2 regions of the Hydrogenophaga defluvii genome follow, and region 2 is predicted to be linked to the other one. Evidence: predicted binding sites of a transcription regulator. Region 2 holds the regulator's gene; the other holds the start of a gene.
The links. The regulator FNR, encoded in region 2, switches genes on or off when oxygen is low (the NO sensors DNR and NnrR bind a similar motif). The targets are predictions, from matches to a motif close to TTGATNNNNATCAA.

Region 1 (7,494 bases), on a different contig from region 2:
TGGACAGCGCGTAGGCACTGTGGATGGGCGCCGGGCTGCCGGCCACGGGCACGGCGCTGATGACGGGTGCCTGGGTTTTGACACCGCCAAAAATCGTGGCGAAGGCGACGTCGGCGGCGTCGCGCCCGGTGCCGATGCGCACAAAACCCATGGGGATACCGGTGCCCGAGGGGTCGAAGATGTACCAGCGCCCGCCCAGATAGACCTCCACGTAGGCGTGGAAGTCGGGTGGGCCCAGCGCGGGATCGGCGCCGTAGTCGGTGCCGGTGGCGATGCGCGCGGGGATGTTGAGCGCGCGCAGCAGCGCGATCATCAGGTGCGCAAAATCGCGGCACACGCCCACCTGTTCGATCAGCGTGTCCACCGCCGAGGTGTTGCCGTTGGTGGTGTTGGAGGTGAAGGTGACGTGGCGTTGCACCCACTGTTGCACCGCCAGCACACGGCCATGTCCCTGCCACAGGGTGCCAAAAGCCTGGTTGGCCAGGCGCCCCAGGCGGTCCGACTGGCAGTAGCGGCTGGGGTAGATGTAGCCCAGCACCTCGGGTGGCAGTTGCGCCACCGGCACCTCGGGCAACTGGGTGGGCAGCACGCTGTGGTGGTCGATTTCCACCAGCGCGGTGTAGACCAGCTTGAGCGGCCCAGGGCCGGCGCGCAGGCGCAGCAGGCGGTTGCCGGTGTGGCGGTCGGTCTGCAGCAGCGGCGCCAGCGGCTGGCTCAGCCACAGGTTTTCGTTCAGCACACGCTGTTGCGATGTGAGTGCGGGGTGGATGTTGAGAATGAAGTCGGCACCGAAGGCATCGATGTCGTAGTTCAGTTCGATGCGCAGGTCGAGGCGGATCATGGTGTGGGCGCAGCGCGCGGGTCGCTGAGGCCCTCCTAACGTAAAGTGTTGAGTATGCGCCTGTGCATGCAAAGGCCATGCCCGCGCCGCCAGCAGGGATGAGGCGCGGGGCACAAAATCGCGCCATGAACACCGAATCCTTCGAGGCATTCAAGGCCCATTGGTTGGCACACGGTTTTGACGAGGTGCTGGAGCGCGACTGGGCGCCCGGCACGGTGCTGGAAACCCATTCGCACCCCTTTGTGGCGCAAGCGTTGGTGACGCGCGGCGAGATGTGGCTGGGTGTGAACGGCAAGACCTTGCACCTGCGCCCCGGCGACACCTTTGCGTTGGACCGCGACGCGCCCCACACCGAGCGCTACGGCCCCGATGGCGCCACCTATTGGGTGGCCCGCAAGAGCTGAGCCGGCCACACCTCAAGTGGCCTCAGGCGGTGTCGGCAAACACCGTCAGCACGCCGGTGTAACCGTAGAGCCGGTGGTGGGCAATTTCGCCCGCGGCGAAGAACCCCACCAGGGGCACGTCGCCCAACGCGCGTCGGATGATCTGCAACTCGGCGCTGGGACCACCAAAATGCAGCCCCCCGCGCCCGGTGCAGCTCACGTAGACCGCGCCGCGCATGCGCGGCGGCGCCTGCGGGCCTTCGGCGCCGGCCGCGCCCGCCATGGCCGCCGCCTCAACGCTCAGCAGTTCCGGCTCCAGTTCATCGCGCACCTCGGCACACACCCGGATCAGGTCGGCGCGTGCGGCGCCAACGTGGCGCTCACAAAAGCTCAGTTGTGCGCCCACGGGTGCCACATCGGCCACCGCAATGCCACGGCGCATCGGGTCCAGCCCAATCAGGTGACGCACCAGCACTTCGGGGCCAAATGCGCCTGGGCGCTGCGGGGTATTGCCTGCGCCCTGGGGTTCGTCCAGCGTGAGCCCGACCAGGGTTTGGCGCAGCCGCGTCATGGCCACCTGCGGCTCGTCCAGCGAGACACCCAACGCGCTCAAGAGCACGTCCAGAGCAGGCTCGCCGTCCAGGCTCAGCACCACGTTGCGGTCGGCGGCGGTCACGCGGTGGGTGCGTCCCACCGGGTGGGCGCCTTGGGTCACCCGCGACACCAGCGCCACGTCAGGGCCAAAGGCCACACCACTCAACCCGCCATGGAACACCCCGCCGGCCGCACCCTGCCCGCTCAGGTGGCCGCCACTGCCCAGCGCGAACTGCACGGTGTCGGTGCGGCTGGAGGCCAGGCCGCCAAACACATAGCCGCTGGCGGTGCGCTCGGCCATTTCAGCGATCAGTTCGGCCACGTCAGGCGTCTGGGCGTCGGCGTGCAGCAAGGCGGTGTGGGCCACAAAACCGCCCGGCCCGCCGTGGGCGGCGGGCAAGGGCGCCACGCCGCTGAACACGCGGTACTGGTCGGGCGCCAGATCGCACAACATCACGGCCATGGCCGGTTCGTCAAAGTACTCGACGTTGGTGGCGGCAATGCCCACGCCCACGGTACCCGCCCAATCCGTCACCTCGGGCAGCTCGGCGCTCAGGTGGTCGAGGATGTCGTGCGCGGCTTCGACGTAGTGGTCCGTGATGTAGAGCAGAGCCAGGCCGGGTGCACCGGCATGCTCAGGCAGGGCCAGTTGCGCACGCAGTTGGGCCAGCACCAGCGCGGCGGCCATGCGCCATTGCGGGTGGGTGGCATGGGCCAGCGCAAAACGTTTCATGTCACCCCGGGCGCTTTTTGACTGCGGCTTTTTTGGCCGTGGCTTTTTTGGCGAGCGCCTTGTTGGCGGCTGCTTTGCGGGCCGGCTTCTTGGCGGCAGGCTTGTCCAGCTCGGGCGACACGGCGCCGGGAATCGGCCAGGCGGCAGACTTGAGCGCGTTGCCACGGCCCCGCCCACCCACGCCCGTGACGGCCTTGCCCAGCGCGGCGGCAGCGCCCACGGTGTCCGACACCGTCTTGGCCACGTTGCCTGCCATGCCGGTGGCGGCCTTCATGGCCTCACCGGTCAAGCCGCTGGCCACGTTGCGGGTCACGTCCAGGCTCGACTGTTTGGCCGCGTCTTTCAGTGCGTTGCCAGCGATGGTCTGGAACTGCTGGCTCAGCGCCCCCCACCATTGCATGGGATCGACCACGCCGGGCATGGCCGGCGCGTCCGCGCTGGGGGCATGGGTTTTTTTGGCTGTGGCTTTGCGCGGCGCGGGCGGTGGTGCCGGCTCCGGTTCGGGCACGGGTTCTGGCGCCGGGGCATCGACGTGCACCGCAGGCGCCTGCGCGTGGTAGGCGCTGGGCGGTATTTCCAGCCCGGCAAACTGGGTGGGTGTGCGGCCGGCCACGCTGTGGGCGGTGCTGGCCACACCCGAGGCCACACCGGCCACGGTGTCGGCCGCCTTGATCTTGAGCGCGTTGGCCACGTCGCCCAGGCTGAAGTTCATGCCCTTCAGGGTGGCCAGGGTCATCTTCTGCACCTCCAGCGCCTGGATGGTGGCCCCCAGCGCCTTGCTGTTCTGATCGAGCCAGAAGTGCACCGCCTTGAGTTCGTCGATGCGTTTGTCCAGCTCCTCCACATTGAAGGTGGGCGCGATCCAGTTGCCCAGCGCGGGCATTTGCGGCAGGTTTTGCTGCACCCCCTGTGCCACACCCCCTGCGGCCTGTTTGGCCAGGCTCTGCAGGAAATCGAAACCCGGCACGTATTTGCCAAAACCCAGGGGATCGCTCATGACTTGCTCCGCGTTGTTTGCTGCGTGGAGCCAGCTTACCGCAAGCGAGAAGCGCTGACCATGGGGGACTTATCCCGGATGCGGTTGACGTGTGTCAAAGCGACCAACGCACCGGCGGCGCATGATGAAACCCAAGCAGCAAACACCTTCAGGAGACCCGATGAGCACCCCGATATCCGACACCTTTGGCGACCAGTTGCGCCAGATGCGCAGCGATGTGTTGGCCCAGCTGCGCGCCCAGCGCGGCGGGCGCATTGGCCGCGCCGAAGCCGCAGCCGAAGCGCGCGACAACGTGGGCGATGACTGGGCGCAGGCCGATGCCGAACGCGACCTCAGCATCGCGCTCGAAGAACGCGAATCCGCCGAGCTGGTGGCCATCGACGCCGCACTCAAGCGCATCGCCGACGGCAGCTACGGCCTGTGTGTGGACTGCGGCGTGTCGATCGCCACCGCCCGCCTGCACGCCAACCCCACCGCTCAACGCTGCGTGGCCTGCCAGGACAAGGCCGAACACGCCCAAGGCGGCGTGAACGCCCCCAAGATGTGACCCGATTTTTTTGTTGAAACAGGAGCCCATTGAATGACCACTTTCCACGCCGTTGTCTGGATCGACCACACCCAAGCCCACGTGTTGATGTTCGACCGCGAGCACGTTGAAGCCCAGCGCGTCAAGGCACGCAGCCAGCACACCCCCAAACACGGCCACGTGGGCGCCGACAAGGCCTTTTTTGAAGAAGTTGCCCAGGCCCTGCAAGGCGTGAGCGAAGTGCTGGTGACCGGCCCGGCCAACGCCAAGATCGAGTTCCGCGACTTCTGCAAACACCACGCCCACGCCGTGGACAAAGCCATTGTCGACGTGGTGACGGCCGACCACCCCACCGACGCCCAACTGGTGGCCATGGCGCGCCAGTATTTCGTGAAGTTCGACCAGAAGGCCGCCGACCCGACACAGCGCTGAGCGCAGCACAGGCTGCGCTATCCTTGGGCGCATGAACACCCCACGCAGCCTGTTCCACTTCGCCTTCAATGTCACCGACCTCGACACCGCGCGCCGCTTTTACGGCGGTGTGCTGGGCTGCACCGAGGGCCGGAGCACCGACACCTGGGTGGATTTCGATTTCTTCGGCCACCAGATCTCGCTGCACCTGGGTCAGCCCTTCCCCACCGCCAACACCGGCCACGTGGGCGACAAGCTGGTGCCCATGCCACACTTCGGCCTGATCCTGGAACAAGCCACTTGGCAGGCGCTGGCCGACCGCCTGAGCGCCGCCGGCACCGACTTCGTGCTGCCGCCCCAGCTGCGTTTTGCCGGCCAGCCCGGCGAACAGTGGACCATGTTCTTCCGCGACCCCTTTGGCAACCCGATCGAGGTCAAGGGCTTCGCCTCGCTGGACACGGTGTACGCCACCTGAGGTTGCCGTGGACGGCCTGCACCTCACCGCCGATTTGCGCGGCTGCCGCTGCGACGGCACCTGGCTGACCGACGCCGACCGACTGCTGGCGCGTTGTGTGGCTTTGGTGCAAACGGCTGGCCTGCAATCGGTGGCGCAACTCGCACACACCTTCCCCGCCACAACACAAGGCCCCGGCGGCGTGACGGCCACGGTGCTGCTGGCCGAATCCCACCTGTGTGTGCACACCTGGCCCGAGCAGCGCGGCGCCACGCTGGACGTCTACGTCTGCAACCTGGGCGCCGACCATTCGGCCAAGGCGCACCAGCTGTTGTCATCGCTGCTGGTGCTGTTCGATGCAGAGCAGGTGCAGCAGCAGGCGTTGCAGCGCGGCAGCGTCAGCCCTTGAACCCAGCGATGGCAGCGCCCGCCAAGTGCCCGCGCGTGAAGGCCTCCTCAAACACCGAATAGCCCGACCAGTCGCTGTGCGCAAAGTGCAGTCGGCCCGCGCGTGTGGGCCACACCACCTGCGCGCCCGGCGTGGGCATGGCCATGGCGTGGCCGTAGCGGGTGATGTCCACGCGCTGCAACGGTTCACGCAGGTCGGGGTGGGCCACAGACAACTCGGCCAGCGCCTGGTCGCGCCAGTGTGTCCAGGGCTTGTCCAGCAAGGCACGCCGCGCCGCCGCAGCGGCGTCGCCCAGCGGCAGGTACCAGGTCAGCACCGTGGCGCCCCGGCGTGGGTTGAGCGACTGGTGGCTCGCGTCCACATAGCCCAGGCCGGCGCTCCCAAACAACACGTTGTCCCAGCTGGGGGGTGCGCCAGGCCGGTCGCGCAGCGGCGCGCGCAAGCGCAGGTTGGCCACCAGCCACGGTGCATACGTCAGACGCTGTGTGGCCTGACGCACAAAGTCCGGCGGGTTCTGCAACACACGCGACGCCACCAACACCGGCAAGGCCACCACACAACGCTCGGCCAGCCAGCGTTCAGTGTGCCCTGTGGCGTGGTCCAGCGCATCCAACGCCACGCCGTGTGGGTGCGCCTCGATGCGCAGGACCGTGCGCCCCGTGTGGATGCGTTCGGCGCAGGACAAGGCCAGGCGCTGCGTCAGCCAGGCGTTGCCTTCGGGCCAGGTGAGCACCGGCTCCGCGTCGGTGTCTCGCTCACCCGGCGCGTGAAAGCCGTGCCGACTGGCAAAGTAGTGCAAACCGGCCCAGGCCGATACCACGGCGGTGCCCGCACCATAGTCGTCGCGGCAGGCGTAGTCGAGGTACCAGCGCAGGTGACGGTCGGTCAACCCTTCGCCGTCGAGCCAATGCGCAAAGGTCTGGCCCGACAAGGCCTGCGTCAACGGTGTGATGGGCGCACGCAACGTGGGCATGGCAAACCGCGTCTGCGCCATCGCCCCGCGCACGAGGTGGGCAAAACGGCGGTACTGCGCCAGGGTGTCGGGCGGCACACCGTCCAAGGGCAGCAGGCCTTCTTGCCATTGGCCCTGAAAAAACAGCCGCTCCTGCGGGCTGTGGCACAGGTGGCGTTCGTCGTACACCCACCGGCCGGCCACCCGCTGGCGCAGGCCGAGTTCTTCCAGCAGGTCTTGCACCTCATGGGCGTTGTCACCGGGCAGTGGCAGGTAGTGCGCGCCCAGCGGGCAGGCCAGGCCGTCCATGAGGCCGGCGCGGGCGTTGCCGCCGGCTTGGTCTTCCAGCTCCAACAGGGCAAAGTCGTCCACACCACCCAGCCGAAGTGCGCGCGCGGCGGCCAGGCCGGCCACACCGCCGCCGGCGATCAGCACGCGGGTGCGGCGGGTGCTGTCTGGCGTTCGTGTGGTGGGCTCGCGCAGCACATGGCCGCGCTCGGGATGGGTGCCCACAAAACCGCCGGTGGTCTCGGGTGTTTCGCCACAACCCGCCAAGGCCAACGCGCCCGCAGCACCCAACAAGTCGCGCCGACGCAGCGTCATGTGGCGTGTCACGGCAGCGCCCGGCCCCATTCCTGCTCGTAGGTGTGCACCAGCACCTGGTTGGACAGGCGGTTCACCTCGGCGGGGACGCGGGCCATGTCGGCCGGAAAATCGAACAGCAGGCGCAGCGTCTCGGGCGTGAGGAAGCGCAGGCCTGGCGGCAACTGCGCAGGGGGCGTGTAGGGCCGGCGGCTGGCAATTACAAAGCCCCATTCGCCAAAACTGGGCACGTGGGCGTGGTAGGGCGCGGTGCGCAGGCCCACCGACTCCATGGTGGTCACCACGGTCCAGAAGCTCTGGCGCGCCACCAGCGGCGAGGTCGTCTGCATGACCGCAAAACCGCTGGCCGACAGGCGCCGTTGCAGGCTGGCAAAAAAGGCGTTGGTGTAGAGCTTGCCAATGGAAAAATTGGTGGGGTCGGGGAAGTCCACCACGATGACGTCGAAGCTGTCGCCGTCCTGCTCCAGCCACTTGAAGGCGTCGGTGTTGACGATGCTGAGCTGGGGCGAATGCAGGGCGTCAGCGTTGAGCGCGCGCAGCGCCGGGTTCTGCGAGAACAGGCGCGTCATGTGCGGGTCCAACTCCACCAGG
Region 2 (7,494 bases):
GAGCCGTGGATGTAGAGGTGCTCGCCCTCGCGCCAGCAAGCGGTGGGAATGCAGTGTGTGCCCTTGCCGTCGACGAAGGCCACGTGGCACAGGTAGGCGGCGTCGATGATGGCGTGCAGCGTGGCGCGGTCGTAGCGTGCGTTCTCGGCCACGCGGCGCACGCGGGTGCGGTCGCTGGGCGGCTGGCTGGTGGAGGGCAGATCGGTGGTGTTGCTCACGGGCGCTTGTTCCTGGGTTGCGGTAGACGGAGGAAGCGCAATGTAATCGCCTGCTGGCATCCGAATAAGACCCATATCCGTGCTATTTTTTAGAGCCACAGAAACCGACCTCCTCAAATGGACTACCAACTCCTTTTTTCCGCCTTTCGCGCGCAGCCCGCCCACGCCAGCTGGTCGCAGCAGCGCCAGCTGCACGCCTGCCTGCGCCACGGCGTGCGCACCGGGCTGCTGGCCAGCGGCACGCGCTTGCCCGCCAGCCGCACGCTGGCGGGCGAGCTGGGCGTAGCACGCAACACCGTGCTCTACGCCTACGAGCAGTTGGCCACGGAAGGCTTCATCCTGGCCAGCCGGCGCGGCAGTGTGGTGGCGCCCCTGGCCACCTCGTTCGCGCCCGCCGCGCCCTGGCGCACGTCCACGGCCGCCGAGCCCTCCGGCCTGTCGCGGCGGGTGCGCGGCATGTCGCTGCTGCCCGGCTCCCCCGCCTCGGTGGCCTTCGCGCCGGGCGTGCCCGCGCTCGATGACTTCCCGCTCACGCTGTGGCGGCGCATGCTGGACCGCGCGTGGCGCGCGCTGCGGCCCGCCCAGCTCAACTACGCCGACCCGGCGGGCGAACCCCTGCTGCGCGAAGCCATCGCCAACCACCTGCGCGTGGCGCGGGGGGCGCTCGTGGACGCGGCCCAGGTGTTCGTGACCGACGGCACCCAGGCCAGCCTGGACCTGTGCGCCCGCGCCTTCGCCGACGCGGGCGACAAGGTGTGGGTGGAAAACCCCGGCTACCAGGGCGCGGTGGCGGCGTTCCGCGCGGCGCAGCTCCGGACCATAGGCATCGTGGTGGATGCCGAGGGCATGGCCCCCACCGCCGGCGACTGGCAGCGCCAGCGCCCCCGGCTGATCTACGCCACGCCCTCGCACCAGTACCCCGTGGGCAGCGTCATGAGCCTGGCACGGCGCCTGGCCCTGATCGAGGGCGCGCGCCAGGCGGGCGCGCTGGTGATCGAGGACGACTACGACAGCGAGTTCCGCCACGACGGCCCGGCCCTGGCCTGCCTGCAAGGGCTGGCGGCGGACGCGCCCGTGGTCTACCTGGGCACCTTCAGTAAGACGCTGTTCCCCGCGCTGCGCATGGGCTTCATGGTGGTGCCCGCCACCTTGGCGCCTGCGTTGGCCGCGATGCTGGACCGCACCGCGCCACGCGGGCGCGCGGCCGACCAGCTGGCGCTCGCCGAATTCATCCACAGCGGGCAGTTCAGCCTGCACCTGCGGCGCATGCGCCGCCTGTACCGCGAACGCCGCGATGCGCTCACGGCCGCCCTCACCCGGCGGCTGGGCGACGTGGCCACCGTTTACGGCGGCTCGGCGGGCATGCACCTAGCGCTGCGCCTGCACGACGACCGCGCGGACGACGTGGCGTTGAGCGCGCGCCTGCTGGATCAGCAGGGCATCGTGGCTCCGGCGCTCAGCTTGCACGCAGTGGGCCTGCGCGCCCAGCCCTGGCGGGGCTTTCTGCTGGGCTACGCCCAGGTGCCGGCCGAGGCCATGGAAGGGCTGGTGCGGCGGCTCGACGCCGTGGTGCGCGGGGATGGGAAATAGGCTGTCCACCACGGCAGCGCTGCGGCCTCAGATGATTTTCGAGAAGCGGGCGCGGTCCTGGTCCACGCGCAGGTGTTTGTCGAACACCATGGCGATGGCGCGCACCAGGTACCAGCCAGCTTCGGTCACTTCGATGCACTGGTCGTCTATGGTCACCAGCCCCTGGGCTTCGAAATCCTGCAGTTGCTCCAGTTCGCGCGCGAAGTAGCTTCGGAAGTCGAGCAGGTGACCCAGTTCGATGGACTCAAACAGCAACCGGCCCTGGCACATCAGCGCCATGATGGCGGTGCGGCGCACCAGATCATCGCGCGTGAGCGCCATGCCACGCACGATGGGCAGGCGGCCCTGGTCGAGGGCGTCGTAGTACTCGTCGAGCGTCTTGGCGTTCTGGCTGTAAGTGGCGCCCACGCGGCCGATGGCCGACACGCCGAGCGCGATCAGGTCGCAGTCGGGCTGGGTGCTGTAGCCCTGGAAGTTGCGGTGCAGCCGGCCCTGTCGCTTGGCCACGGCCAAGGCGTCGTTGGGCAGGGCGAAGTGGTCCATGCCCACGTACACATAACCGGCCTCGCTGAAGGCGTCGAGCGATTGCGACAGCATGGACAGCTTGTCGGCGGGCGCAGGCAGTTCGGCCGCCACGATGCGGCGTTGCGGCTTGAAGCGCGCCGGCAAATGGGCGTAGGCGTAAAGGGCGATGCGGTCGGGGCGCAACTGGGCCACCTGGCTCAAAGTGCGCGCGAACGACTCGGGGGTTTGCAGCGGCAGGCCGTAGATCAGATCGACGTTGACCGACTCGAAGCCGATGCGGCGGGCGGCCGCCACCAGCGCAAACACCTGTTCGGCGGGCTGTACGCGGTGCACCGCTTTCTGCACGGCGGGGTCGAAGTCCTGCACGCCGAAACTCAGGCGGTTGAAACCCAGTTGGTGCAGGTGCTCCAGGCGCTGCTCGGTCACGGTGCGGGGGTCGACCTCGATGGAGTATTCGCCCCCCGGTACGAGGTTGAAATGGCGGCGCACGGTGTGCATGAGGTCACTCAGTTCCGCGTCGCTCAAGAAGGTGGGCGTGCCGCCGCCGATGTGCAGTTGCGACACGTGGTGGCCACGGCCAAAGTGCTGCACGTGCAGGTCCAGCTCACGCGCCAGGTAGCGCAGGTACTCGGCCGATTTGCTGTGGTGTTTGGTGATGACCTTGTTGCAGGCGCAGTAGTAGCACACCGACTCGCAAAAAGGCACGTGGATGTACAGCGACAGCGGCAAGGCCAGCGAGCCGGCGCGGCGCTGCTCCAAGGCCTGGATGTAATCGGCCTCGCCAAAGGCTTCCACAAAACGGTCGGCCGTCGGGTACGAGGTGTAGCGCGGCCCAGGCACGTCAAAGCGGCGCAGCAGTTGTTCGTCAATCACGTGCATGTCGGGGCATCTCCAATGTGGGAGGAACTGTGCCTGACACGGGGCTTTCTGCCCTTGATCTGGGTCAACCCCCTCCAAATGTGAATGATGTTTTCCGCTAACATGGGGAAACACCTGACAATCGCACCATGGACGCACACAGCATCAAGGTCGCCTGCTCCAGTTGCAACTTGCGTGAACTCTGCCTGCCCATGGGCCTGAGCCACGACGAGATGAACAAGCTGGACCACGTGATCTCTACCCGCAAACGCATCAAACGTGGCACGGCCCTGTTCAACACGGGTGACCGCTTCACCTCGCTCTACGCCGTTCGCTCGGGTTTCTTCAAGACCTGTATCACCACCGCCGATGGGCGCGACCAGGTGACGGGCTTCCAGATGACGGGCGAGATCATCGGCCTGGACGGCATCGTGTCCGACCAGCACTCTTGCGACGCCATCGCGCTGGAAGACGCCGAAGTCTGCGTCATGCCCTTCGACCAGCTGGAGACGCTTTCACGCGAGTTCAACACCTTGCAGCACCACGTGCACAAGATCATGAGCCGCGAGATCGTGCGCGACCACGGGGTGATGCTGCTGCTGGGCAGCATGCGCGCCGAGGAACGCCTGGCCGCTTTTCTGCTCAACCTGGTGCAGCGCCTGCACGCGCGGGGTTTCTCGCAGTCCGAGCTGATCCTGCGCATGACGCGCGAGGAAATCGGCAGCTACCTGGGCATGAAGCTGGAGACCGTGAGCCGCACCTTCTCGAAATTCGTCGAGGACGGCGTCATAGAGGTCAAGCAGCGTTACGTGAAGATCCTCGACACGGAAGCGCTCAAGCGCATCGTGAACCCCCAGGTCTGCAACTGATCAACTCAGCAGCAGTTGCCCTCGCGCGCGCAGTCGGCGGGGCGCTCTTCGGGCGGCACGGGGCAGCGGTTCACCTCGAAAGGTGACATGGCCAACAACGTGGTGAGCGCGCTGGACGCCATGGTCGCACCCCAGAAGAAGAAAAAGCTCACGGTGTACACCGCCTGGCGCGACCAGCCCAGCTCGCCGCCGCCCATGCGGTGCAGGTCGTCCGGATCGACCATCGCAAAGACCACCATCTCCAGCACGCCGGCCACCAGAAAGGCCGGCCACGCAATCCACATCAGGCGTTGCAGGCGCATCGCAGTCTCCTTGTTGTTTGTCGGTCTGGCCCCGGGGCTCAGGGCTTCACGGGCACCGTGGCGGTGGTGGCGTGGTTGCGTGCCTGACCAGCGGGCGCCAGCTTGAAGGCTTCGTCGGGTGACGCCGTGCGGGTCTGCGGCGCGCTGCGGTCAAGCACGGGGTCGGGGTTGGTCATGGCAATGATGGCGGTGGCAATACCGGCCACCACCACCACGGCCGGGCCGCCGATCACCAGCCAGACATAGGGCTCACGCCACCAGGCTCGGGCCACGGGCGGGTTCTTGAGGGCTTGGGCAGTTGTCATGGGGGTCTTTCTAAACGGGCAGGTTCAACGTGGCACCAGGAACACGGCTTTTTCGCTCACCTGGGCCACATCGGCCCCTGTGGAGCGGACATCGAAATGGATGGGGTGAGAGCCCGGCGCCACGCCCGGCGGCACCTGCACACGCACGGCCACAGAACGCACTTCGGTCGAGCGCACTTCAATGCTGGTCTCGGAAGCGATCGTGACCCCCTCCAGGCCGCTCACGGCCAACTGGTAAGACTGGGTCGATTCGGTGGCGTTCATCACTTGCAGGCGGTACACGTTTTCAATGCGGCCCTGCTCCACCAGGCGCGCCAGCGCGCCACGGTCACGGATCACGTCCACCTTCAGCGGCGTGCGCAGGAACAGGCTCACGCCCACGGCCACACAGATCAGGCCCAGGATGGCGGTGTACACCAGCACACGCGGGCGCACCGCACGTTTGATGATTTCGGCTTGCGTCCAGCCATTGGCCACCGCGTTCTGGGTGGAATAGCGGATGAGGCCCCGTGGGTAGCCCACCTTGTCCATCACGTCGTCGCACACGTCGATGCAGGCCGCGCAGCCGATGCACTCGTACTGCAGGCCTTTGCGGATGTCGATGCCCGTGGGGCACACCTGCACACACAGGGTGCAGTCCACACACGACCCCAGACCCAGCGCCTGGGGATCGGCCTTTTTGGAGCGCGGGCCACGCGGCTCGCCGCGCTTTTCGTCGTAGGTGACGATGAGCGTGTCCTTGTCGAACATGGCGCTCTGGAAACGCGCATAGGGGCACATGTACTTGCACACCTGCTCGCGCATGAAACCGGCGTTGCCGTAGGTGGCAAAACCATAGAAGAACACCCAGAACGTCTGCCAGGGGCCCAAGGTGCCGGCCAGGGTCAGCGCACTGAGTTCGCGGATGGGCGTGAAGTAGCCCACAAAAGTGAAACCGGTCCACAGCGCAAAGAGAATCCAGATGCCGTGTTTGAGCGATTTTTTGCCCAGCTTCTGGGCCGACAGGGGCGACTCGTCCAGCCGGATGCGGGCCGAGCGGTCACCTTCAACCTTGCGCTCAAACCAGAGGAATATCTCGGTGTAAACGGTTTGTGGGCAGGCGTAGCCACACCACAACCGCCCCGCCACCGCCGTGAACAGGAACAAGGCCAGTGCCGAAATGACCAGCAGACCGGTGAGGTAAATGAAGTCCTGCGGGTACAGCACCAGACCAAAAATGAAGAAACGGCGCGCTTCCAGATCGAAGAGCACCGCTTGACGCGCGTTCCACTCCAGCCACGGCAGCCCGTAAAAAACCAGCTGCGTCAACCACACCACCGCCCAACGCCATTTGACGAACAAGCCCTGCACCGAGCGCGGATAAATCTTCTTGCTCTTTTCGTACAGGGACACCATCACCTCGTCCGCACCGTCGGGTGCCACCGGCGTGATGGGGATGACCTTGCTGTTGCTGTTGCTGGAGATCACGGGAACGTCTGCTTTCTGGGGGAGCGCCCCGTTGGGGCGCTCCACTCGGGGGGCCGGGTTACTTGGCGGCGGGCTTGTTGGACAGGCCCCACACATAGGCCGTCAGCACGTGGATCTGCTCATCGCTGAGCTTGCCCTTTTGTGCCGGCATCACGTTGTGCTTGCCTTCGTTGACCATCTTGATGATGGCGTCTGCACCCCAGCCATGCAGCCACACGGCGTCGGTCAGGTTGGGTGCGCCCATGGCGGTGTTGCCCTTGCCGTCCATGCCGTGGCAGGCGGCGCAGGCTCCGAACTTGGACTTGCCCAGCGACGCCTGGATGGAGTCGTGCGGGCTGCCCGAGAGGCTCAACACATACTGGGCCAGGTTGCGCACGTCTTCGGCCGAACCCACCGCAGCGGCCATGGGCGGCATGACGCCCTGGCGGCCTTCGTTGAGGGTGGTCTTGATCGCGTCGGGCGCACCGCCCCACAGCCAGTCGGCATCGGCGAGGTTGGGAAAGCCCTTGCTGCCGCGTGCGTCAGAGCCGTGGCACTGGGCGCAGTTGTTCATGAACAGGCGCTCCCCCACGGCCATGGCCTGGGCGTCACCCGCCAACTGCTCGGGCGGCTGGCCATTGAACTTGGCGTACAAGGGCGCCGTCGAATCGACCGCCTTTTTCACCTCATCGGTGTGCTGCCCGGCGGACGACCAGTTCAGCGTGCCCTGGAATTTGCCCAGGGTGGGGTACAGCGCCGCGTACACAAAACCAAAGACGCAGGTGAGGATGAACAGGTAAATCCACCACCGGGGCAGCGGGTTGTTCATTTCACGCAGGTCTTCGTCCCAAACGTGGCCGGTGGTGTTGTCGCTGCTGGCGTTGACCTTGGTGGTGCCCGAGATCCACAACAGGATCAGACAGGCAATGATGCTGACCACGGTCAGCCCGGCCACATACAGGTGCCAGAATTCGCTTGTGAAGTCGCTCATGATGTTTTTCCTTGTGCGTTGCGCGGCTCAGCGGTCCTGCTCATCTTCGAACGGGAGCTGGGCGGCGGCTTCGAAGTCGGCCTGGTTGCGACGCGACCAGGCCCACGCCACGATGCCCACAAACAGCAGCAGGCTCAGAACGGTGACCGCGCTGCGGAAGTCGTTGATGTCCATGGCGCCGACCCCTTACTTGACAGCGGTGCCCAGCACCTGCAGATAGGCCACCAGGGCGTCCATTTCGGTTTTGCCCTTGACCGACTCGACCGAGCTGGCAATTTCCTCGTCGGTGTAGGGCGCGCCCAGTGTGCGCAGCACGGCCATGCGCTTGGGCAGATCGGCACCACCCACGGGGGCCTTCTCCAGCCACGGGTAAGCGGGCATGTTGGACTC

Region 1: the regulator FNR is predicted to act here: its motif matches at 3,633-3,646, upstream of ACFQU0_RS12405 (TraR/DksA family transcriptional regulator).

What each region holds. Positions count from the first base shown of each region.
Region 1 covers NZ_JBHTBZ010000034.1:9,956-17,449, forward strand. Annotated here, with positions in the region: gene ACFQU0_RS12385 (transglutaminase-like domain-containing protein) at 1-841, opposite strand, end outside; gene ACFQU0_RS12390 (cupin domain-containing protein) at 967-1,245, shown strand; gene ACFQU0_RS12395 (FIST signal transduction protein) at 1,268-2,551, opposite strand; gene ACFQU0_RS12400 (PhaM family polyhydroxyalkanoate granule multifunctional regulatory protein) at 2,553-3,548, opposite strand; gene ACFQU0_RS12405 (TraR/DksA family transcriptional regulator) at 3,709-4,095, shown strand; gene ACFQU0_RS12410 (hypothetical protein) at 4,129-4,506, shown strand; gene ACFQU0_RS12415 (VOC family protein) at 4,538-4,960, shown strand; gene ACFQU0_RS12420 (S-adenosylmethionine decarboxylase family protein) at 4,968-5,348, shown strand; gene ACFQU0_RS12425 (FAD-dependent oxidoreductase) at 5,338-6,903, opposite strand; gene ACFQU0_RS12430 (polyamine aminopropyltransferase) at 6,912-7,494, opposite strand, start outside.
Region 2 covers NZ_JBHTBZ010000013.1:47,423-54,916, forward strand. Annotated here, with positions in the region: gene ACFQU0_RS05360 (pyridoxamine 5'-phosphate oxidase family protein) at 1-218, opposite strand, end outside; gene pdxR (MocR-like pyridoxine biosynthesis transcription factor PdxR) at 336-1,808, shown strand; gene hemN (oxygen-independent coproporphyrinogen III oxidase) at 1,836-3,212, opposite strand; gene fnr (fumarate/nitrate reduction transcriptional regulator Fnr) at 3,341-4,060, shown strand; gene ACFQU0_RS05380 (hypothetical protein) at 4,066-4,362, opposite strand; gene ACFQU0_RS05385 (nitrogen fixation protein FixH) at 4,401-4,667, opposite strand; gene ccoG (cytochrome c oxidase accessory protein CcoG) at 4,692-6,062, opposite strand; gene ccoP (cytochrome-c oxidase, cbb3-type subunit III) at 6,193-7,104, opposite strand; gene ACFQU0_RS05400 (cbb3-type cytochrome oxidase subunit 3) at 7,132-7,278, opposite strand; gene ccoO (cytochrome-c oxidase, cbb3-type subunit II) at 7,291-7,494, opposite strand, start outside.